4 regions of the Luteibacter sp. 22Crub2.1 genome follow, and region 1 is predicted to be linked to each of the others. Evidence: riboswitches for the same ligand, from Rfam matches in the RefSeq annotation. Region 1 holds a riboswitch; each other region holds the start of a gene.
The links. A riboswitch is a leader RNA that binds a small molecule or an ion and turns the genes downstream of it on or off. The one in region 1 is predicted to bind cobalamin.
Positions count from the first base shown of each region.

Region 2: linked by a shared signal. The riboswitch ahead of metE (5-methyltetrahydropteroyltriglutamate--homocysteine S-methyltransferase) and the one ahead of B5X73_RS12680 (CoA-acylating methylmalonate-semialdehyde dehydrogenase) in region 1 are both predicted to bind cobalamin.
Region 3: linked by a shared signal. The riboswitch ahead of B5X73_RS10140 (TonB-dependent receptor domain-containing protein) and the one ahead of B5X73_RS12680 (CoA-acylating methylmalonate-semialdehyde dehydrogenase) in region 1 are both predicted to bind cobalamin.
Region 4: linked by a shared signal. The riboswitch ahead of btuB (TonB-dependent vitamin B12 receptor) and the one ahead of B5X73_RS12680 (CoA-acylating methylmalonate-semialdehyde dehydrogenase) in region 1 are both predicted to bind cobalamin.

Region 1 covers NZ_FUYT01000011.1:29,563-34,841, forward strand. The annotation lists gene B5X73_RS12645 (excinuclease ABC subunit UvrA) at 1-468, opposite strand, end outside; gene B5X73_RS12650 (DUF2000 family protein) at 509-922, opposite strand; gene B5X73_RS12655 (Lrp/AsnC family transcriptional regulator) at 1,001-1,510, shown strand; gene B5X73_RS12660 (hypothetical protein) at 1,556-1,744, opposite strand; gene B5X73_RS12665 (LysR substrate-binding domain-containing protein) at 1,856-2,068, opposite strand; partial or broken gene B5X73_RS12670 (aldo/keto reductase) at 2,098-2,555, opposite strand; gene B5X73_RS12675 (VOC family protein) at 2,664-3,047, opposite strand; cobalamin riboswitch at 3,159-3,364, shown strand; gene B5X73_RS12680 (CoA-acylating methylmalonate-semialdehyde dehydrogenase) at 3,504-5,018, shown strand; gene B5X73_RS12685 (acyl-CoA dehydrogenase family protein) at 5,030-5,279, shown strand, end outside.
Region 2 covers NZ_FUYT01000002.1:181,999-187,277, forward strand. The annotation lists gene metK (methionine adenosyltransferase) at 1-230, opposite strand, end outside; gene metE (5-methyltetrahydropteroyltriglutamate--homocysteine S-methyltransferase) at 506-2,797, opposite strand; cobalamin riboswitch at 2,992-3,209, opposite strand; gene B5X73_RS02680 (glycosyltransferase) at 3,300-4,583, shown strand; gene B5X73_RS02685 (aldo/keto reductase) at 4,718-5,279, opposite strand, start outside.
Region 3 covers NZ_FUYT01000008.1:101,649-106,927, reverse strand. The annotation lists gene zwf (glucose-6-phosphate dehydrogenase) at 1-392, opposite strand, end outside; gene B5X73_RS10155 (GntR family transcriptional regulator) at 630-1,382, shown strand; gene B5X73_RS10150 (SIS domain-containing protein) at 1,396-2,430, shown strand; gene nagA (N-acetylglucosamine-6-phosphate deacetylase) at 2,453-3,604, shown strand; cobalamin riboswitch at 3,637-3,869, shown strand; gene B5X73_RS10140 (TonB-dependent receptor domain-containing protein) at 4,024-5,279, shown strand, end outside.
Region 4 covers NZ_FUYT01000003.1:232,909-238,187, reverse strand. The annotation lists gene B5X73_RS04240 (LytR/AlgR family response regulator transcription factor) at 1-323, shown strand, start outside; partial or broken gene B5X73_RS04235 (acyltransferase) at 408-1,484, shown strand; cobalamin riboswitch at 1,508-1,743, shown strand; gene btuB (TonB-dependent vitamin B12 receptor) at 1,866-3,743, shown strand; gene B5X73_RS04225 (hypothetical protein) at 3,772-4,353, shown strand; gene cobO (cob(I)yrinic acid a,c-diamide adenosyltransferase) at 4,380-4,982, shown strand; gene B5X73_RS04215 (cobyrinic acid a,c-diamide synthase CobB) at 4,979-5,279, shown strand, end outside.

The DNA.
Region 1 (5,279 bases):
GTGGCAGTGCGGGCAGGCACCTTGCGGCGTGTTGGGCGAGAAATCCTCTGCGTATAACATCGCCTGGCCGGCGGGGTACGAGCCCGCACGCGAGTAAAGCATGCGCACGAGACTCGACAGCGTAGTGACGCTGCCCACCGATGAGCGTGCTCCGGGCGTGCCGCGCTGCTGCTGCAATGCCACCGCGGGCGGCAGCCCCTCGATTTCGTCGACGTCCGGCACGCCTACCTGGTCGATCAGGCGTCGCGCATAAGGCGCCACCGACTCGAAGTAGCGTCGCTGCGCTTCCGCGTACAGCGTCCCGAAAGCGAGTGACGACTTGCCCGATCCCGACACCCCGGAGAACACGACGAGCGAGTCGCGAGGGATCACGACGTCGATGTTCTTGAGGTTGTGCTCGCGTGCGCCACGTACACGTACGAAGCCACGGAGGTCGGTCGAAGAGGGCGGGGATCTACGCTTGGTCATCCAGGGATTATCGCAGCCCCGGCTTGCGGTTCCCGTGAAATCACGTGTGCAGAGGCACGCCCTTGGTGGCTTTCTCGATCGCCTTCCGAGGTCCGCGTAACGCGATGCCGACGAGGTTGGGTGCATCGGCGTCTTCCGCGAGGAAGGCTTCGCGGTTGGCCGCGTCGTGTCCAGTGGAGAACATCGCCTCGACATAGATCGCGCGGGTCACGTCGCGTTCGATGGCGACGCGATGCGCATGGGCGAGCTGCGTCGCATCGGCACCGAACACGAGCATCGGCTGCCCGAGCAGGCGCGCGTAGTGACGTCCGGCCGCATCGATGTATGGCTCGCCCATGGCATCTGCCGCCGCTCCGGCGATGCCGGTGGCCAGGAAGGCGGTGACGTTGAGCTTCTGCCATGTCAGCAGGTCGCTGCGGACGAGGATGGCGACGCGGGTGTCGAAGGTGGTCATGTCAAAGGTTCTTCGCAGTCTGTTAGGCTGATTCAGTAAAACGCCGAATGTCATTCGGCGAAAGGGCGACAGGCTGCCATGACGAAAAAAACGAAAGCCATTCCGGGCGAGACCCCCGACGCGGTCCGGCTCGACGCGATCGACCGAAAATTATTAGGCGCGCTCTCCGCCGATGCCACGCTGAGCTACGCGGAGCTGGCCGAACGGCTGCATCTCTCCGCACCCGCGCTGCATGAGCGGGTGAAGCGGCTGCGCAGGGATGGGGTCATCAAGGCCACCGTGGCTGTGCTCGATGGGGTGAAGGTCGGGCGTCCGTTGCTGACCTTCGTCCACGTGGACACGACCAGCTGGGCGGTGACACGCCAGCTGCTGGCGCTGCAGGCCTTTCCCGAGGTGGAGGAAATCCACACCGTGACGGGAGAGAGCGCGATGTTGCTGAAGGTACGGACGGCCGATACGCGGGGGCTCGAACACCTGCTGGAGCGGATTCACGCGATGGAGGGATTCAAGGGGACGCGGAGCTATATCGCTCTGTCGACGTATCTGGAGCGGGGACCGAGTGCGGAGGAGGCTTCCGGGGCGACATAAAAAAACCCCGCGGTGCGGGGTTTCTGACGCCGACTTACGGGAGGCTCAGCGATCGCGTCGCGCGCGAACCTTGATCCGCTGCATCCGGCGCTGCTGCATCATGTTGAACCAGAAGGCCGTCTCCGTCACGACGCCAGCGGCGACGAGCAGCAACGTCCCTGTGACCGAACCGGCAAGAAAGAACACGACGTCCAGGGCGAACAAGGCGGCGAGGACGAGATGACGTTGGCTCATGGGTGACTCCTGCTTGCTGCGCGGCCCCGGGACCCGGGCGCGGCCTGATTCGATCCTCGGCTACCTACGAGATGGTGTCAATCGCGGAAACGTCAAGGGATTGTGGGCGATTCAGCCACGATAACGTAGCGCATCCACCAGCAGGGTCAGTGCGGGGGAGGTCTGCCGCCGGTTCGGGTAGTAAAGGTGGTAGCCCGGAAACGGGTCGCACCAGCTCTCCAGGACGCGCACCAGTCGTCCGGCCTCGATATGCGGCACGACGACGTCCTCGGGCACCCAGGCCAGACCAAGGCCCGCCAGGGTCGCCCGGAGAATGTGGTTCATCCCGTTGAGCACCAGCTAGCCTTCGACGCGAAGTGCTTCACCTTGCCTTCCTGGATGAGATCCTTCACCGCACCGGCGACGTCTTCGATCGGCACGTTCGGGTCTACGCGGTGCTGATAGAGCAGATCGATCTGCTCGATGCCCAGACGCTTGAGGGAACCCTCGGCGGCCTTGCGGATGTTTTTCGGGCGGCTGTCCAGACCCGTCTGCTTGTTCGTTTCCGGATCGAACGCGAAGCCGAACTTCGTCGCGATGACGACGCGGTCGCGCATCGGCGCGAAGGCCTTGCCGACGATCTCCTCATTGGTAAACGGACCATAGACCTCGGCCGTATCGAAGAAATCGACGCTTAGGTCCACCGCCTCGCGGATGAGCTTGACTGACTCGTCGCCGCTCAGCACGTGGCTATAGCTGAAATTGAGGCCCATGCAGCCAAAGCCGACGGCTGAGACCTCCAGCCGCTTTTACCGAGAACGCGCTTTTTCATGGTGATCTCCAGAAGGTAGCCATGACGCCATGCTACCGACCGGGGGTCCAGTGATTAAGTGGGATAAACCGCTTGAGCCTATGCGGGCAGTTCATCAATGATCTTCCATCAGCCGGCGTGAAACACCGCCTCGATGTTATGGCCATCCGGATCCAGCACGAAACCGCCGTAATAGCCTTCGTGATAGTGCGAACGCGGGCCCGGCGGACCGTTGTCCCTCGCGCCCGCATCCAGCGCCGTCTGATGAAATAGCCGCACCAGCTGCTGCGAACTCACCCGAAAGGCGACGTGTACCGGCGGCTGATTGGGTGTGCCCTGGTAGATCCAGAAATCCGGCTTGCCGTTCTCGCCGAACCCCGCCACGTCGGTACGTCCCGTTTTCGAGGCGGGGAAGTGCACGATCAGTTCATAGCCGATGGAGGCCAATACGGTCGTATAGAACTGCTTGCTGCGCTCGAAGTCGCTGACGGTGGCGCCGGTGTGGTCGATCATGGAGATCTCCTGAGCGTGGAACGGCTGATCCGCGCAGCTTAGTCGGAATCCGTGGCGGCATCCAAGGCGCCTTTACTGCATCGCAGCGTGTCGCTCGCCGCGTCGCCGCCTACACTCCCGCTGGCCACAGGTGTCCTGCCGCCGCCATTCCGGTGCGCAGGGTGAAACGGGAAGCCGGTCCGATGCCGGCGCTGCCCCCGCAACGGTAGGCGAGAAAACCCGACTCAGAACCACTGCGGCAACGCGGGAAGGTGTCGGGGTGATGCGGATCGCATCGCTCGCAAGCCCGGAGACCGGCCCGTGGTGGGCACCGCTTGCGGTGTCTTCCTCGGGTGTTGCGGTGGGCAACCGGACGAGCTGGCTCGATGCGGCGTCCGTGGCCTCGAACCGACTTGTCTCGCTCACGCACGCCCGGTTTCGCGGGTGAGCGATATGGAGACAAGCATCATGAACGAGATGAATCGTGCCGCGACCGATGTCGCGACCGTCAAACTGCTGATCGACGGTGAGTTCGTCGAGTCCGCGACCACACAATGGCGCGATGTGATCAACCCGGCGACGCAGGTCGTCCTGGCACGTGTGCCCTTCGCCACATCCCGGGAGGTGGATGCGGCCGTCGCCGCCGCCCGGCGCGCGTTCGCCACCTGGCGCAAGACGCCCATCGGGACGCGGGCCCGCATCTTCCTCAGGTACCAGCAACTGATCCGCGAACACATGGCGGAACTGGCGGCGATCCTCACGGCGGAGCAGGGCAAGACACTGCCGGACGCCGAAGGCGACGTGTTCCGTGGCCTCGAGGTGGTGGAGCAGGCGGCCGCCATCGGCAATCTGCAACTCGGCGAGCTGGCCAACAACGTGGCCGGTGGCGTGGACACGTACACACTGCTGCAGCCGCTGGGTGTCTGCGCAGGCATCACGCCGTTCAACTTTCCGGCGATGATCCCCCTTTGGATGTTTCCGATGGCCATCGCCACGGGAAACACCTTCGTGCTGAAGCCGTCGGAGCAGGACCCGATGGTCACCATGCGGCTGGTCGAGCTGGCGCAGGAGGCAGGCATTCCCAGGGGCGTGCTCAACGTCGTGCACGGGGGCGAGGAGGTGGTCAACGCCATCTGCGATCACGTCGACATCAAGGCGGTGTCTTTCGTCGGATCGACGAAGGTCGGTACGCACGTTTATCACCGTGCATCGCAAGCCGGTAAGCGCGTGCAGTGCATGATGGGGGCGAAAAATCACGCTGTCGTTCTGCCCGACGCCAACAAGGAGCAGACGTTAAATGCCATGGTCGGTGCCGCCTTCGGTGCGGCCGGGCAGCGTTGCATGGCGGCATCGACGGCGGTGCTGGTGGGGGCCGCGCGCGAGTGGATTCCCGATCTCGTTACCAAGGCGAAGTCACTGAGGGTCAACGCGGGGACCGAGGCCGGCACCGACGTCGGCCCGCTGATCTCATCGTTGGCGCGTGACCGCGTCGAGAGCCTGATCGACGCGGGCGTGGCACAAGGCGCGACGCTGGAGCTCGACGGTCGCGGATACCGGGTGCCGGGCTACGGCAACGGTAATTTCGTCGGGCCGACCATCTTCTCGGGCGTGAAGCCCGGCATGCGTATCTACGACGAAGAGATCTTCGGGCCCGTGCTGGTCGTCCTCACGGTCGACACGCTGGACGAAGCGATGGATCTGGTCAACGCCAATCCCAACGGGAACGGTACGGCCGTGTTTACGCAGAGCGGTGCGGCTGCCCGTCGCTTTCAGGAAGACATCGATGTGGGGCAGGTCGGTATCAACGTACCGATCCCGGTGCCGGTGCCGCTGTTCTCGTTCACGGGATCGCGTGCGTCCAAACTCGGCGACCTGGGCCCTTACGGCAAGCAGGCGGTCACGTTCTACACGCAGACCAAGACGATCACTTCGCGCTGGTTCGACGATGACACGCGCGGCCACGGCGTCAATACGACGATCAGCCTCAAGTGATGGCGGCCGTCATGGATATTCCTGTGATGGGGCAAGGTTTCGGCTTCAGCGACGAGCAGATGGCGTTTCGCGAGGCGGCGCGCGATTTCGCGGCATCCGAACTGGCGCCGCGTGCGGCGCACTGGGACGCCGAGAGCATCTTTCCGCGTGAGGCCATCGGTAAGGCAGGCGAACTGGGTTTCTGCGGCCTGTATGTCGACGAAGCGGCCGGCGGCAGCGGGCTGACCCGGCTGGATGCGGCGATCGTGTTTGAGGAACTCG
Region 2 (5,279 bases), on a different contig from region 1:
CCGATGTCGAGGATGACCTTACGGGTCAGCGCTTCCAGATCGATCCAGGCGCTGGTGGTGATCTCACCCGCGACGATGGCGACACCGGTCTTCACCAGCGTCTCGCAGGCCACGCGCGCACGCGGGTCCTGGGCCAGGATGGCGTCCAGAACGGCGTCGGAGATCTGGTCGGCGATTTTGTCCGGATGGCCTTCGGAGACCGACTCGGAGGTGAAGAGGAAATTGCTCATCGAGGGTATATATCCTTCTTTACGGATAAAGAGATAAATGGGGCGCGCCATGATACACGCCCCGTCGCCGGTTTGCAGCGGCAAGGGTACCCCCGGCGGGTGACGATTGCATGGATGTTCAGCGGGGGAAGGGGTAGGAGGGGGGTTGGGAGGGGGTTGCCGCCCGCTCTGTTGGCCTTTCGCGCGCGGGGCGCGCTCCTACGGCAGCCGCCGTATGGGAGCGCGCCCCGCGCGCGAAAGGCCAACAGCGCGGGGACACGGTGCCCCTTTTTCCGTCAGGCCACCTCCGCCAGCCGTTCGCGGGCCGCCCGGGCCACGGCCACCATCCCGGTCAGGGCCTCAGCTACCTCGGGCCAGCCGCGGGTCTTCAGGCCGCAATCGGGATTGACCCAGAGCTGGTCCGGACGAAGCACCTGGAGCGCCCGGGACAGCAGATCGGCCATTTCCTCCTTGCCGGGCACGCGCGGGGAGTGAATGTCGTAGACGCCGGGTCCGATGCCGTTCGGGTAACGGAACCGTGTGAAGGCGTCCAGCAGCTCCATCCGCGAGCGGCTGGTCTCGATCGAGATCACGTCCGCGTCCATCGCGGCGACCGCCTCGATGATGTCGTTGAACTCCGAGTAGCACATGTGGGTATGGATCTGAGTCGAGTCGCTGACGCCACCCGCGGTAATCCGGAACGCGTCGACCGCCCAGTCCAGATAGGTGGCCCAGTCACCCCGGCGGAGGGGAAGGCCTTCGCGCAGCGCCGGCTCGTCGATCTGCACGATGCCGATGCCGGCTTTCTCGAGATCGTGGACCTCGTCACGCAAAGCCAGGGCGATCTGTCGGCACACCTCGGCACGCGGGAGATCGTCACGTACGAACGACCACTGCAGCATCGTCACCGGACCGGTAAGCATGCCCTTCATCGGCCTGGCGGTCAGGGACTGGGCGTATGCGGACCAGGCGACGGTCATCGCGGCGGGACGCGCCACGTCACCGAAGACGATCGGCGGCTTGACGCAGCGCGAGCCGTAACTCTGCACCCAGCCCAGAGACGTGAACGCGTAGCCTTGCAGCTGTTCGCCGAAGTACTCGACCATGTCGTTGCGCTCGGGCTCGCCGTGCACGAGGACATCGAGCCCCGCTTCTTCCTGAAACGCCACGGCGCGCCGCACCTCCTCGCGAAGCACGGCCGTATAAGCCTCGTCGTCGAGCTTGCCCGAGCGATGCGCGGCACGCGCAAGGCGTAGTTCCGTGGTCTGCGGAAACGAGCCGATGGTGGTGGTCGGCAGGTCGGGCAGGCCAAAGCGCTGCTTCTGCACATTTGCGCGAAACGCGTAGGCCGAGCGGCGCTGTCCGAACTGGGGCGTCAGTCCACGTACGCGCGCCCGCACGTCGGCGCGCAGCACGTCGGGAGAAAGCAGTCGCGCCTCCACTGTCGCTTGCTGACGCGAGAGCGCGAGCTGCGCCGTGTCGTCGCCGACGACGGCGTCGGCATAGCGTCGCAGTTCGACGATCTTCTGCCGCGCGAACGACAGCCAGTCACCGATCGAACCCGGCAGGTGCTTTTCTTCCGACGCATCGATCGGCACGTGCAGCAGCGAGCACGACGTCGACAGCCAGAGACGCCCGTCGCCGAGGCGCTCGCGTGCGCTGGCGATGCGCGGCGCGATGGCGGACGGGTCGCTCAGCCAGATGTTGCGGCCGTCGAGCACGCCGGCGGACAGCACACGACCGGCGGGAAGCGCGTCGAGCACGGCATCCAGTTGCCCGGGCGCGCGCGCGAGATCGACATGCAGGCCGGCGACGGGCAACGACGCCGCCAGTTCGAGGTTGCCGCCGAGCTCGCCGAAATAGGTCGCGAGCAGGATGCGGCCGCGCGACCGTTCACCGATGGCGGCATAAGCGCCGCGATAGGCCGCCTGCCAGTCCGGCTCGAGATCGAGCACGAGGGCCGGTTCGTCGACCTGGATCCAGTCGGCACCCGCGTCCGCGAGCGCATCGAGCAAACCGCTCCACGCCGGCAGCAACGCGTCGAGCAGCGCCAGAGGATCGCTGCCGTCGACGGTCTTGGCCAAACGGAGGAAGGTCAACGGACCGAGGAGTACGGGGCGCGCCGCATGGCCGAGGGTGACGGCTTCACGATATTCCGCGACGACCTTGTCGGCACGCGTGGCAAACGACTGGCCCGCCTGCAGCTCGGGGACGATGTAGTGGTAGTTGGTGTCGAACCACTTGGTCATCTCCAGCGCGTGCAGGTCGACTTCGCCGTCCTGACGGCCGCGTGCCATGGCGAAATAGCCGGCCAGCGGATCGCGCTGATGGAGTGCACGGTAGCGCGGGGGAATGGCGTCGACCGCGACGGCGGCATCGAGCACATGGTCGTAAAGCGAGAAGTCGTTGACGGGAACGCTGTCGGCTCCCGCGTCGCGCGCGAGGCGCCAGTGGCGTTCGCGGAGCTGACGGGCGACGGTGAGCAGGTCGTCGGCGCTGGTTTCGCCCCTCCAGTGACTTTCGAGCGCGCGCTTCAGTTCGCGGCGTCGGCCGATGCGGGGAAAACCGGGGTAGGTAACGTGTGGCATGTGGATGATTCCTCTTCGTGGCAAAGAGGAGGGAAGGGCGGTTCGTCGCGGACGCACGTGCACTGCCACACGGAAGGTGCGGCAGCGTGAAGGCGTCATGCGGCTTGCCGTCGACCTTCGCCCCCGCGGGCGAACCGGACCCTCGCGCGAACGCGACGGCCCAGGTCGGGCAGGGCACACGCACCCATGACGGCACGCGCGCCCAGGCCGGCGGCAGGTCTTCGGGCTCGTGGATGTGGCACCTGGGTGCCGCCTTGCGTGTCGCTTCCCGGATCGCCATCGATCCAGTGCTGATGACGCGCTCGTCTCCACATACCGCTGCGGGGCAGCGCCGGATTCTCACCGGCTTCCCTCTTAGCTTTTATCCTTCTATTCGAATAGAGAGATAAAGACCGCTGGCGGCCCAGAGGTTAGCCCTACGGACGGGGCAGGTCAACGAGCCAGGCATGCATCGCGTCGACATGTCGCCCGCGACGATGCGCCAGGTCATCGGGAGTAAGGCATGGCGGCAAGGCACATCGTGATGGCGACGGTGGGATCGCAGGGTGACCTGTTTCCGTTCCTGTCCGTGGGGCGGGAGCTGGCGGCGCGGGGCCATCGGGTCACCATCGGTGCCCATGCGATTCATCGCGAGGCGGTGGCGGAGGCCGGGCTGAGGTTCGTCCTTGCCAGCGGGATCGCGGAGCCCGAGGACAAGGCCGCCTTCGCTGCCCGGGCGTTCCATCCGCTGCGCGGTCCGCGCTTCGTCGTACGTGACCTGGCTGCGGAGGATGTCGCGGCGAGCTACCGCGCGCTGGCGCCAGTATGTCTGGAGGCCGATGCGATCGTCACCTCGACGCTCGCCTTCGCCGGCCAGATTCTGGGCGAGACGACACGCGTGGCGTGGTTGTCCGCCGTCCTGTCGCCCGCGGTGTTCCTTTCCGCTTTCGATCCGCCGGCGACGGGCATGGCGCGACTCGACCGTTTCTTACGTGCGTCGCCGCGTCGTGGCGCCTGGGTGCGCCGGATCGGTGAGCGGGTGACCGCACCGTGGACACGTGCCGTGCGCAGCTTCCGGCAGTCGCTGGGTCTGGCGCCGGTGTCGGTGTGGGGCGATCCGTTTCATCGCGGACAGCACGCGCGCGATGGTGTGCTGGCGATGTATTCGCCGCTGTTGGGGCATGCGCCGCTGGATGCCCCGGCGCACAGCGTGGTCACTGGCTATTGCCGTTACTCGCCCTTCAACGAAACCCTTCCCCCGGAGCTGTCGGCGTTTCTCGACGCGGGTGACGCGCCGATCGTGTTTACGCTGGGATCGGCGGCGGTGCACGCGGGCGAGGCCTTCCTTCGCGAGAGCATGGCGGCGGCAGGGGCGCTCGGATGTCGTGCCGTCTTGCTCACCGGCTCGCCCGAGATGCGCGCGCGCTTGCCCGACACGTTGCCAGCCGGGGTGATGGCTGTGGAATATGCGTCACACGGCGCGTTGTTCCCGCGCGCTTCCGCGGTGGTACATCACGGGGGTGTCGGCACGACGCAGGAGAGTTTGCGCGCGGGGTGTCCGGCGCTCGTGGTGCCACATGGCTTCGATCAGCCTGACAACGCGGCGCGTGTGCTTCGGCTGGGTGTGGGCGATGTGTTGCCGGCATCGCGTTACCGCGCCGACCGGGCGGCGGCGAAGCTGCGCGTCCTCCTGACTGACGAAGGCGTGGCCTTGCGTGCCCAGCGCGCCGCGGGCGTCATCCGGGCCGAGCGAGGTGCGTCGCTGGCCGCGGACGTGATCGAACAGGCGATGGCGCGGCGGGGTTGAATCGCCGGCAGGGCCGGCTCCTACCAGAAGCGCGATGCGTTGCTCTGGTAGGAGCCAGCCCCGCTGGCGATCCGCGCGCAGCGCGGCGAGACCGCCGTATGACAACAACATAGCCGAACTGCCGCAAGCAACGCTTACTCGAACCCTGCGATCGCCCGCGGCGTATAAGCCTCCTCCAAAGCTGCCGTCTCTTCCTCGGTCAGCTCCAGATCGATCGCCGCCACCGCATCATCGAGATGCTGCGGCTTCGACGCCCCGACGATCGGCGCGGTGACGCCGTCACGATGCGCCACCCACGACAATGCCACCTGCGCACGAGGCACGCCACGCGCATCGGCCACCTTCTTCACCGCCGCGACGATGGCGCGATCCGAATCTTCCGTGGCGTTGTAAAGCGTTCCGCCGAAGACATCGCTCTTCTGCCGGTCGCTGCCTTCGTCCCAGTCGCGCGTCAGCCGTCCGCGTGCCAGCGGGCTCCAAGGCAACACCGCGATGTGCTCGTCGATGCAGAACGGAATCATCTCGCGCTCTTCCTCACGCTGCAGCAGGTTGTAGTGATCCTGCATGCTGACGAACTCGGTCCAGCCGTGCATCCGCGAGGTGTAAACCATCTGCGCGAACTGCCACGCATACATCGACGAGGCGCCGAGGTAGCGGACCTTGCCGGCCTTCACCACGTCATGCAGCGCCTCGAGC
Region 3 (5,279 bases), on a different contig from region 1:
CGCTGGCAGATGTCGGTGAAGATGTCCGGCGCGGTGGACAGATAGAACACGCGGATGTGCTGGGCCTGCTGTTGCATCAGCGCGGCGAATTCATCCCAGCCTTCTTCCTTGCGCGCGTCGAGCGAGCGGTAGGAAACCATCTGGATGAACGCGTCCAGCTGGGCCGGAGCCACGTGGGACACGCCTTTCTCGACCGAGGAGCGGACCAGGTCGCGGTAGCCCGCGTCGTCGAGGGCCTCGCGGGCCACGCCGATGAGGCGGCTGCTGGGCTGGATCTGGCCGTCCACGAAGCGATGGAACAGCGCGGGAAGAAGCTTGCGGACGGCGAGGTCGCCGGTGCCGCCGAAGATGACCAGATCGAAGGGTTCGATCGGGAGGAGATGAGCGCTCACGACAGTGGCCTGCTGGGATCGATGGGTATGCCGACGGATCGTACCAGTGACATACCAGGTCATACCAGCCCCGTACCACTCAAGGCGGCGTTTTCCATCGCGATATCAGGCGATGACGCCGCAAAAACGTTTACGGGCCGACTTTGCATCGTGCAAACGCCCGTTTGAATCGCTCACTGGTATTCGCGGGCTTGGACGGTCTTGCCGCAGTGGTCGTTGATTGGTATCTTCTCGGCCATGGAAAGCGCCCTCGTCGCCGAATACCAACGCCTGCAGTACGACCCGGCCGCCCGGCAGCCGCTGGCGTACATGCGCCTGCGTCGCGCCATCCGCAACGTGATCGAAAACGGCGAGGTGCAGGTCGGCCATGCGCTGCCCAGCGAGCGCGACCTGGCCAGGGCCCTCACGCTGTCCCGGGTTACCGTGCGCAAGGCCATCGGCGGCCTGGTCGAGGATGGTCTGCTCACCCAGCGTCATGGCGCGGGCACCTTCGTGTCCGAGCGCATCGTCAAACCGCTGTCGCGTATGACCAGCTTCACCGAGGATCTTCGCGCTCGCGGGCTCAATCCGCGCTCGGAGTTCTTCGAGCGGGCCATCGGCGAGGTCACGCCGGAAGAAGCCATGGCGATGAATCTCTCGCCCGGCACCCAGGTGGTCCGCCTGCACCGCCTGCGCTACGCGGGCGACGAGCCGCTGGCGATCGAGCGCAGCGCCGTGCCGCTCAACCTGCTGCCGGACCCCAGCCTGGTCGAGGATTCCCTCTACGAAGCGCTCGACACGCTGGGCAACCGCCCGCGACGTGCGTTGCAACGCCTGCGCGCGGTGGTGCTGGGCCCTGCCCAGACCCGGCTGCTCCGGCTCGGCGCCGGCAGTGCCGGGCTGAATATCGAGCGGCGCAGCTTCCTCGACGACGGCCGCATCGTCGAGTTCACGTGTTCCTGGTATCGCGGGGACATCTACGACTTCGTCGCCGAACTGCAGAGCGACTGACGGACCATTCTTCATGACGATCCAGCCGCAAGACACCCTGATGTACCGCGAAGCGCACGAGACCGCCGAGGTCGTCGAGCGGCAGCTTGCCCTTAACGACGCCGTGATCGGCACCCTTGCCGAACGCCTGCGCGCGAATCCGCCGCGCATGGTGATCACCTGCGCCCGTGGCAGCTCGGATCACGCGGCCATGTACGCGAAGTACGTATTCGAAACGCAGCTGGGCGTCGTCACCGCCTCGGCCTCGCCGTCGGTCACCTCGATTTACCACGCCGCGCAGCGCCTCGATGGCGCGCTTTACGTCGCCGTATCCCAGTCGGGCAAGAGCCCGGATCTGGTCCGCAACGCCGAGGCCGCGAAGAAGGCCGGTGCGTACGTCGTGGCGCTGGTCAACGTGATCGACTCGCCGCTGGCGGACGTCGCGGACGTGGTCGTCCCGCTGCACGCGGGCCCGGAAACCAGCGTCGCCGCGACCAAGAGCTATCTCGGCGCGCTGTTCGCGATTCTGCATATCGCCGCCCGGTGGAGTGGCAAGGCCGAGATCGCCGACGCCCTGGCCGCGTTGCCCGCGCAGCTGCGCCAGGGCTGGGATGCCGACTGGTCGTCGCTGACGGAAGGCCTCGTCGATGCGCACAACCTGTTCGTGGTCGGTCGTGGCTTCGGCTTCGCCGGTGCGCTGGAAGCGGCGCTCAAGTTCAAGGAAACCTGCGGCCTGCATGCCGAAGCCTTCAGCGCGGCCGAAGTGAAACACGGCCCGATGGCGCTGGTCGGCCCGGACTTCCCGGTGCTGTTCTTCGCGCAGAACGACGACACGCTCCCGGGCGTGCTCGATGTCGCCGCCGAGTTCCGCAAGCGTGGCGCCAATGTCTGGATCGCCGCGCCGGGTGCGACGGGTGAGGGTGTGCTGCCGCTGGTCGCCACCGCACCGATCGCCGCGCCGCTGATCACGGTGCAGAGCTTCTACCGCGCCACGGCGGCGCTCGCGCTGAAGCGCGGCTTCAATCCCGACGTGCCGCCGCACCTGAATAAAGTCACCGAGACCGTCTGACCGTCACCCTCAAGGAATCGCCATGACTCTCGCCCTCGTCAACGGCCGCGTGCTTACCGACAACGGATTCCAGAGCGGCTTTGCCGTGCTGGTCGACGATGGAAAGATCACCGGACTGGCGCTGCCATCCGATCCGCGCGTGCGCGCGGCGGAGCGCCATGACCTCGGTGGTCGCACCTTGCTGCCCGGCTTCATCGACTGCCAGGTCAACGGCGGGGGCGGCGTGTTGTTCAACGATGCACCGACGGTCGACGCGATCCGCACGATCGGCGAGGCACACGCGAGATTCGGCACCACGGGTTTTCTGCCCACGCTGATCAGTGACGACGCGGAGGTCATGGCGAAAGCCATCGATGCCGTGAACGACGCGGTCGCCCAGGGCGTGCCGGGCGTGCTCGGCATCCATCTGGAAGGCCCGTTCATCGCACCCGAGCGCAAGGGCGTGCACGACCCGGCCAAGTTTCGCATCGCCGATGCCGACGATGTCGCGATGGTCGCGCGGCGCCACGGCGGCGTGACCCTGCTGACGCTGGCCCCCGAGCGCGCTTCCGCGGAAGTACTCCAGCAGCTGGTCGCCAACGGCGTCATCGTAGCCGCGGGCCACACGGCGGCCGACTACGAGACCACGCGCCATGCACTGGCGACGGGCGTGCGCGGCTTCACCCATCTGTTCAACGCGATGACACCCTTCACCAGCCGCGAGCCTGGCGTCGTCGGTGCCGCGCTCGAAGACCAGGCCAGCTGGTGCGGTCTGATCGTCGACGGCCACCACGTGCACCCGACCTCGCTGCGTGTCGCCATCGCGGCGAAGGCGCCACGGAAGATGATGCTGGTCACCGACGCGATGCCGCCCGTGGGGTCGGACAATCCGAACTTCGTGCTCAAGGGCGAAACCATCACCGTGCGCGACGGCGTCTGCCAGACGGCGGACGGCACGCTGGCCGGCTCCGCGCTGGACATGGCCACGGCGGTGCGCAATACGGTCGACATGGTTGGCGTGGCCTACGATGAAGCCGCGCGCATGGCGTCGACGTATCCGGCCGCGTTCCTCGGCCTCGGCGCCACCCACGGTCATATCGCCGCCGGTTACCGCGCCGACTTCGTCGTGATGGACGAGACCCATACGGTGATCGAAACCTGGATCGGCGGCGAGCGCGTTTACGCCGCAGGCTGATCGGCCGGTCGTGACAGCGCCCCACCCTCCGGTTAAAGTCGCGGGGTTCGGGTGTCCCCGGGGCGTCGCGCCACGGGGATGAAACGGGAAGCCGGTGCGCCGCCTCTGCGGCAAGGCCGGCACTGCCCCCGCAACGGTAAGCGCTCGGGGTCGTCACGGCCCCTCGGACACGGCTTCAGCCACTGCGACAGCGGGAAGGCGCCGGTCCGACACCCCCTCGGGGACGGCGTGAGTCCGGAGACCGGCCCGACGACGCGCCCCGTGAGCCATCCCGGGGCGTCGTCCCGTTTCGGGCGATTCGCGGAGGGCGAATCCGGACAGTCATCCGGGTTCCGCCCGTGTGCCGTTCGCCGTATGTCCTCCTCGCGCGCCCTTTGAGCTACGCATTGCCGCGCTATGCGGCGGAGGAAGACCGTTCCATGAAGAAGACCCTGCTCGCGGCAGCCCTGCTGTCGTCGATCGCCGCTGCCCACGCGGCCGACGCCCCGGACGCCCTCGATCCCGTGATCGTCACCGCGACCCGCACGGCCACGCCACTGGACGAGGTACTCGCCCCGGTGACCGTGATCACCCATGAAGACATCGAGCGTCTGCAGCCGCGTAACGTCCAGGACCTGCTCGCCGGGCTGCCCGGTGTGGTCATGGCCAACACCGGCGGTATCGGCCAGCAGACCTCGCTGTTCATGCGTGGCAGCAACTCCTCGCACACGCTGGTCCTCGTGGACGGTGTCCGCGTGGGTACCGTGGGCGCGGGTCTGCCGGCTTACGAGCAGCTGGCGGTCGAGCAGATCGACCATATCGAGGTCGTCCGCGGTCCGCGCTCGAGCCTTTACGGCTCCGACGCGATCGGCGGCGTCATCCAGATCTTCACCCGCCACGGCCAGGCCGGCGAAGCGCCGACCCCGAGCCTCTCGGTCACCGGCGGCAGCCACGGCTACACCGCCGGCCAGGTCGGCGTGTCGGGCGGCACGACCCACGGCTGGTACAACGCCAGCCTCGGCGGCCAGTACACCTCGGGCATCAATGCCTGCCGCATCGGCGCGGGCACGGCGTTCAAGGGCTGCTTCACCGACGAGCCGGACCATGACGCCTATCGCACGTACAACGGCGCACTGTCGGGCGGTTATCGCTGGGACGACGGCACCGAGCTCACCGGCAGCTGGCTGCGCAGCAAGGGCGATATCGAATACGACGGCGACTACCAGAACCTGACCCGACGCTCGCAGCAGGTCGCCGGCGCGAAGCTGGCTTTCGACGTGCTGTCCGCGTGGCGCATGTCGGTCAGTCTGGGCCAGAACCAGGACCGCGCCGACAACTACCTCAACGGCGCCGACAAGGGCTATTACGACGCGGACTTCAACTACGTCACCGGTGCCGACAAGCTGCGCGTGGGATATCTGTACTCTAAGCGCAATCAGGGTTCCTGGCAGAACGACTTCACGCTGGCCCCGGGCCAGACGCTGAGCGCCGGCGTCGACTACCAGCAGGAAAAGCTGAGCAGCGACACGGATTATCTCAAGGACACCCGCAACAACACGGGCGTGTTCGCGCTCTACCAGGGCGTGTTCGGCCCGCATGAGATCCAGCTGTCGGCCCGCCACGACCACAACACCCAGTTCGGCAACCACACGACCGGCTCGGCCGCCTATGGCTTCCGTTTCGACAACGGCATGAA
Region 4 (5,279 bases), on a different contig from region 1:
TCGTCATTCGTATCGGTGCCCGCATTCACTACGTCGCTGCGGACGAGGTCGAGTGGATCGAGGCCGACGGTGATTACGCGGCGCTGCATGTGCGCGGCGAACGGTATCTGCTCCGCGAAACCCTCCATACGCTGTCCAGACGACTCGACCCGCTGCGCTTTCTCCGGGTGCATCGCTCGGCCATCGTTCGGGTGGATCAGGTCGCCGAACTCCTGCCACGGTCCAATCGCGACGCGGTGGTTCGATTGAAAGATGGTGCGACGCTGCGCGCAAGTCGTACCTATATCGATGCCCTGCTCGCCGCGTTGCACCGCGGGCAATGAGCGCGCCCGCGAATCGCCATAAACGCGCCGCGCATCCGCCCGGACGCGCCCGCACATTGACGTGACACCCAGGGGATCCCACGCATGAACCGCACTCCCGGCCTCGACACGCTGCGCGCGATCGCCATCGCCTGGGTGATGTTGTTTCACAGTTATCTGGTCGGCGGCCTCGGCGAGGGCTTCAGCAAGCTGGAATGGTCGGGGTGGATGGGCGTCGACCTGTTCTTCGTGCTGAGCGGCTACCTCATCGGCACGCAGGTGCTGAAGTCCCTGAAGACCACGGGCAAGCTCGATTTCTTCGGCTTCTATCGACGACGCTTCATACGGATACTTCCCGCCTTCTTCGTCGTGCTGGCACTTTATGCATTATGGCCGGCATGGCGAGAGACGCCGGGCATGCAGCCGTTGTGGCAATTTCCGACGTTCACCTTCAACCTGTTGTTCGACAACGGCGACAACTATGCGTTCTCCCACGTGTGGTCGCTATGCGTGGAAGAACACTTCTATCTCGTCTTTCCCTTGCTGGCCTTCGCGCTGACGCGCAAACCCGCTCTGTGGAAGTTCATCACCGTATGCGTCGCGGTGGTCGCCGGCGGCCTCCTGTTGCGGGCGTGGCTGTGGTCCGATTTGCTGGGACCGGCTCGTGATACGGACATCAGTGCGGGCCTGGTCTATCTCCGTTACCTCTATTACCCCACGTGGTCGCGCCTGGATGGGCTCGTCGCCGGTGTCGCCCTGGCGGCGTGCGGGGTGTATCGCCCGCAGTGGATGGCATGGATCCATGCGCGCGCGGGCTGGGTGCTCGGCGCCGCCACCGTTCTCCTTGGCGTCTGTCTGGTCCTTTTCGACGGTGCACGCCCCCTGTTCTGGCCCTGCGTCATCGGCTACCCCCTGCTGTCGCTGGCGATGGGTGGCTTCGTCGCCGCCTTCAGCGGCCCGACCGTCTTCGCAAGGCTGCGGGTGCCCGGTGCCGGATGGCTGGCCGCCGCTTCGTACAGCCTCTATCTCTGCCACAAAGGCGTTTTTCATCTGACGGAGGGGCTGCTCGGTGACGGTCTGGCCGATCATCGCTTCGTCCGTTTCGCCATCTATGCGGCCGCGACCCTGGCTGGCGGTGCGCTGCTTCACTACGGTGTCGAGCGCCCGTTCCTGCGCTGGCGCGACCGCCACGTTCATGCTTCGGATACACTACCGCCGCCCAAGGTGATTCCCGGTGTCGCAGCCGGGGATTGAAACGGGAATCCGGTGACCCGCGCGATCCACGAGGTCCGCGTCATTCCGGAGCTGCCCCCGCAACGGTAGGCGAGGCAAAGGTCTGCATGAAGCCACTGTGCCCCGAAAGGCATGGGAAGGCGCCGACCGGCAGGGATTCTCCCTGCGCTCGCAAGCCCGGAGACCGGCCTTCGAGGTAACACCGGACAGGCGGAGGGCCATGTCGTGGGTGGCCGGCCGGCCTTCCGCCATCGGCGCTCCCCGCTACCGTCTCCCTGTCTCTCGCCATTCATGCCGCGCGGATGGGCGCGGTAGTGCAGGAGTCACCACGTGTCGCTTCGTATTTCCACCCTCGCGGTCGCCATCGCGATGGCATGCCTCGTTCCCGCCGCGGCCTTCGCCGATGACACCTCCACCGACCTCGACAAGGTCGTGGTCACCGCGAGCCGGACCGAGCAGACCCAGGCGCAGGTGCTGTCCGCCTCCACGGTGATCGACCGTGCCGGGATCGAGCGGCTGCAGCCGCGCTCGCTGGCCGACCTGCTGCGTGCGACGCCCGGTGTGTCCATCGCCAATAACGGCGGCCCGGGCAAGTCGACCTCCGTCTTCATGCGCGGCACCGAGTCCGACCACGTGCTGGTGCTGATCGATGGCGTGAAGGTGGGTTCAGCGACCTCCGGTACGGCGGCCTTCCAGGATATTCCGGTCGACCAGATCGAGCGCATCGAAATCGTCCGTGGCCCGTTCTCCAGTCTCTATGGCTCGGACGCGCTGGGCGGCGTCATCCAGATCTTCACCCGTCGTCCGGAAGGCAGCTTCGTGCCGAACTTCTCCGCCGGCGGCGGCAGCTACGACACCTTGCGCGGCTCGGCCGGCTTCAGCGGACGCGGCGCGAACGGCTGGTACGCGGTGGAAGCGACCCACGACCAGACCGACGGCATCAACGCATGTCGTGGTCGCCCCAGCCCGGGCGGCGGCGGTTGCTACACCTACGAGCCCGACAAGGACGGTTATCGCAACAATGCGCTGTCACTGAAGGGCGGATGGCGCTTCGATGAGCAGTGGGACGCCGACGTGAATGCCATGCGCACCGAAGGCGCCAACCATTACGACGGCACCAGCAGCAACTTCGCCGACTCGTCGACGCAGGTCATTGGCGGCCGTCTGCGCTATACGCCGTCGAAGGACGTGAAGTTCACCCTCAACCTCGGTCGGAGCGGTGACTTCTCGACCGACTACGAGAACGGCGTCTACGCCGATACGTTCAACACGCATCGCGACGTCGCCTCGGTGCAGGCGGACCTCGGTCACGTCGGTGGGGACGCAGGCCAGACCACGCTCGGTTACGACTGGCAGCGCGATCGCGTCGTCGGCAGCACCGACTACTTCGTCGATGCGCGTCGCAATCACGCGATGTTCGGCCAGTGGTTGCAGGCATTCGGCGACAGCTCGATCCAAGCCAGCCTGCGCCGTGACGAGAACAGCCAGTTCGGCGGCAAGACCACCGGCAGCCTGCAGTACGGCTACATGCTGACGAAGGGCCTGCGTGTCACCGGCAGCTACGGCACCGCGTTCAAGGCACCGACGTTCAACGACCTGTACTACCCCGACTACGGCAATCCGGACCTCCGCCCGGAAACTTCCCGCAACTGGGAGCTGGGGCTGCGCGGCACGCCCACGTGGGGTAACTGGTCGATCAATGCCTTCCAGAATCACATCGACAATCTGATCGTCTTCGACTCGAGCCTGACCGGTCCGCTGTTCCCGTTTGGTGGCGCGAACAATATCGACCGCGCACGGATCCGTGGCGTGGAGCTGGCAGCCGATACTACCGTCGCCGACTGGCGCCTCTCGGGTAACGCGACGTGGCTGCAGCCGGAAGACGATAGCGACGACGACAGCAAGGGCAACCTGTTGCCACGCCGTGCCCGCCGTACCGCGAATATCGACGTCGACCGCTCGTTCGGCGCGCTGAGCGTTGGTGCCAGTGTGTTCGCCTCGGGCTATCGCTATGACGACTCGACCAACCTGCACCGACTGGGTGGCTACGCGCTGACCGATCTGCGCATCGCGTACGCCTTCGCGCCGGCGTGGTCGGTGGAGCTGGCCGGCAAGAATGTCTTCGATCGCCACTACGAGACCGCGCGTTACTTCAATCAGCTGGGTCGCAACTACATGCTCACGTTCCGTTACCAGCCCCGCTCGTAATCCGTCCCCCCGTACGAGGTACGCCCCGATGAAACCCCTGTCACGTCCGTTGTTTGTCGCCATGTCGGCATGGTTCGCGCTGATCATGATCGCCACGCGTTTTCATCACTTCGGCGATGTGCTGCATCTTCCCGACGCGTCGATGGCGTTGTTCTTCCTCGGGGGTATCTACCTGCGAAAGCACCTGGCCTTCGTCGCCTTCGTCGTCCTGGCCGTGCTGATCGACTGGGTCTCGATCAGCTACGCGGGCGTGAGCGACTTCTGCATCACGGTGGCCTATTCGTTCATGCCGCTGGCGTACGCCGTGCTCTGGTACGGCGGCCGCCTGGTGGCACCGCGTTTCGACGGTTCACTGGCATCGCATGCGATGGTTTTCGCGGCATTGCTGGTCTGCGCCACGGTCTCGTACGCCATATCCAATGGTGCGTTCTACTGGCTGGGTGGCCGTTACACCGATACCAACATGACCCAGTACGTCCAGCGCTTCATGCAATGGGCGCCGCTCTTCGTGCGTGCCGCCGCGGCGTATGTGCTGGTGGCTCAGGTGGTCCAGGCGGCGGTCTGGCGCTTCGCACCGCGGGCACGGGACGCCGGTACCACTCACGCATGAGCGGCGACACCACGCCATGGAGTGACATGGACGAGGAGGCTCGTCATCGCGACCGCATGCGCCGGAAGAAGGAGCTGATCGACCGGCGTATCGCGAAAGCGACCATCGATCGCGGCGTGCTCGTGGTCAACACCGGCAACGGCAAGGGAAAGAGCTCGTCCGGATTCGGTATGCTGGCGCGGTCGCTCGGCCATGGCTTTCGTTGTGGCGTCGTCCAGTTCATCAAGGGCAGTTTTTCCACCGGCGAGGAGGCATTCTTCCGCATGTTCGAAGACGGTCCGCTCGATTACCACGTGATGGGCGAAGGCTATACGTGGGAGACACAGGACAAGGCGCGCGACATCGCGGCGGCCATGGCCGCGTGGGATGTCGCCGAGCGCATGCTCGCCGACCCGGCATACGATTTCATCCTGCTCGACGAGCTGAACATCGCGCTGGTGAAGCAATACATCCCGCTCGATCGCGTACTCGACGCCTGCCGGGCGCGACCCGAGCGGCAGCATGTGGTGATCACGGGCCGTGGCGCGCCGGACGCGCTCGTCGAACTGGCGGATACCGTGACCGAGATGCGCGTCGTGAAACACGCCTACCAGGCGGGTATCCGCGCGCAGAAGGGCATCGAACTGTGAGCCGTTCGTGTCCCGCGCTGCTGGTCTCGGCACCTGCGTCGGGGCAGGGCAAGACCAGTGTGACGGCGGCGCTGGCGCGTGCGCAGGCGCGTGCGGGTCGCAAGGTGCGCGTCTTCAAGACCGGACCCGATTTTCTCGACCCGATGATCCTCCAGCGCGCATCCGGCGCTCCGGTTTACCAGCTCGACACCTGGATGGGTGGCGAAGACGACGTTCGCGCGCGACTCCATGCCGCGGCGGAGGAGGCGGACCTGATCCTCGTCGAGGGCGTGATGGGCCTGTTCGACGGACGCCCGT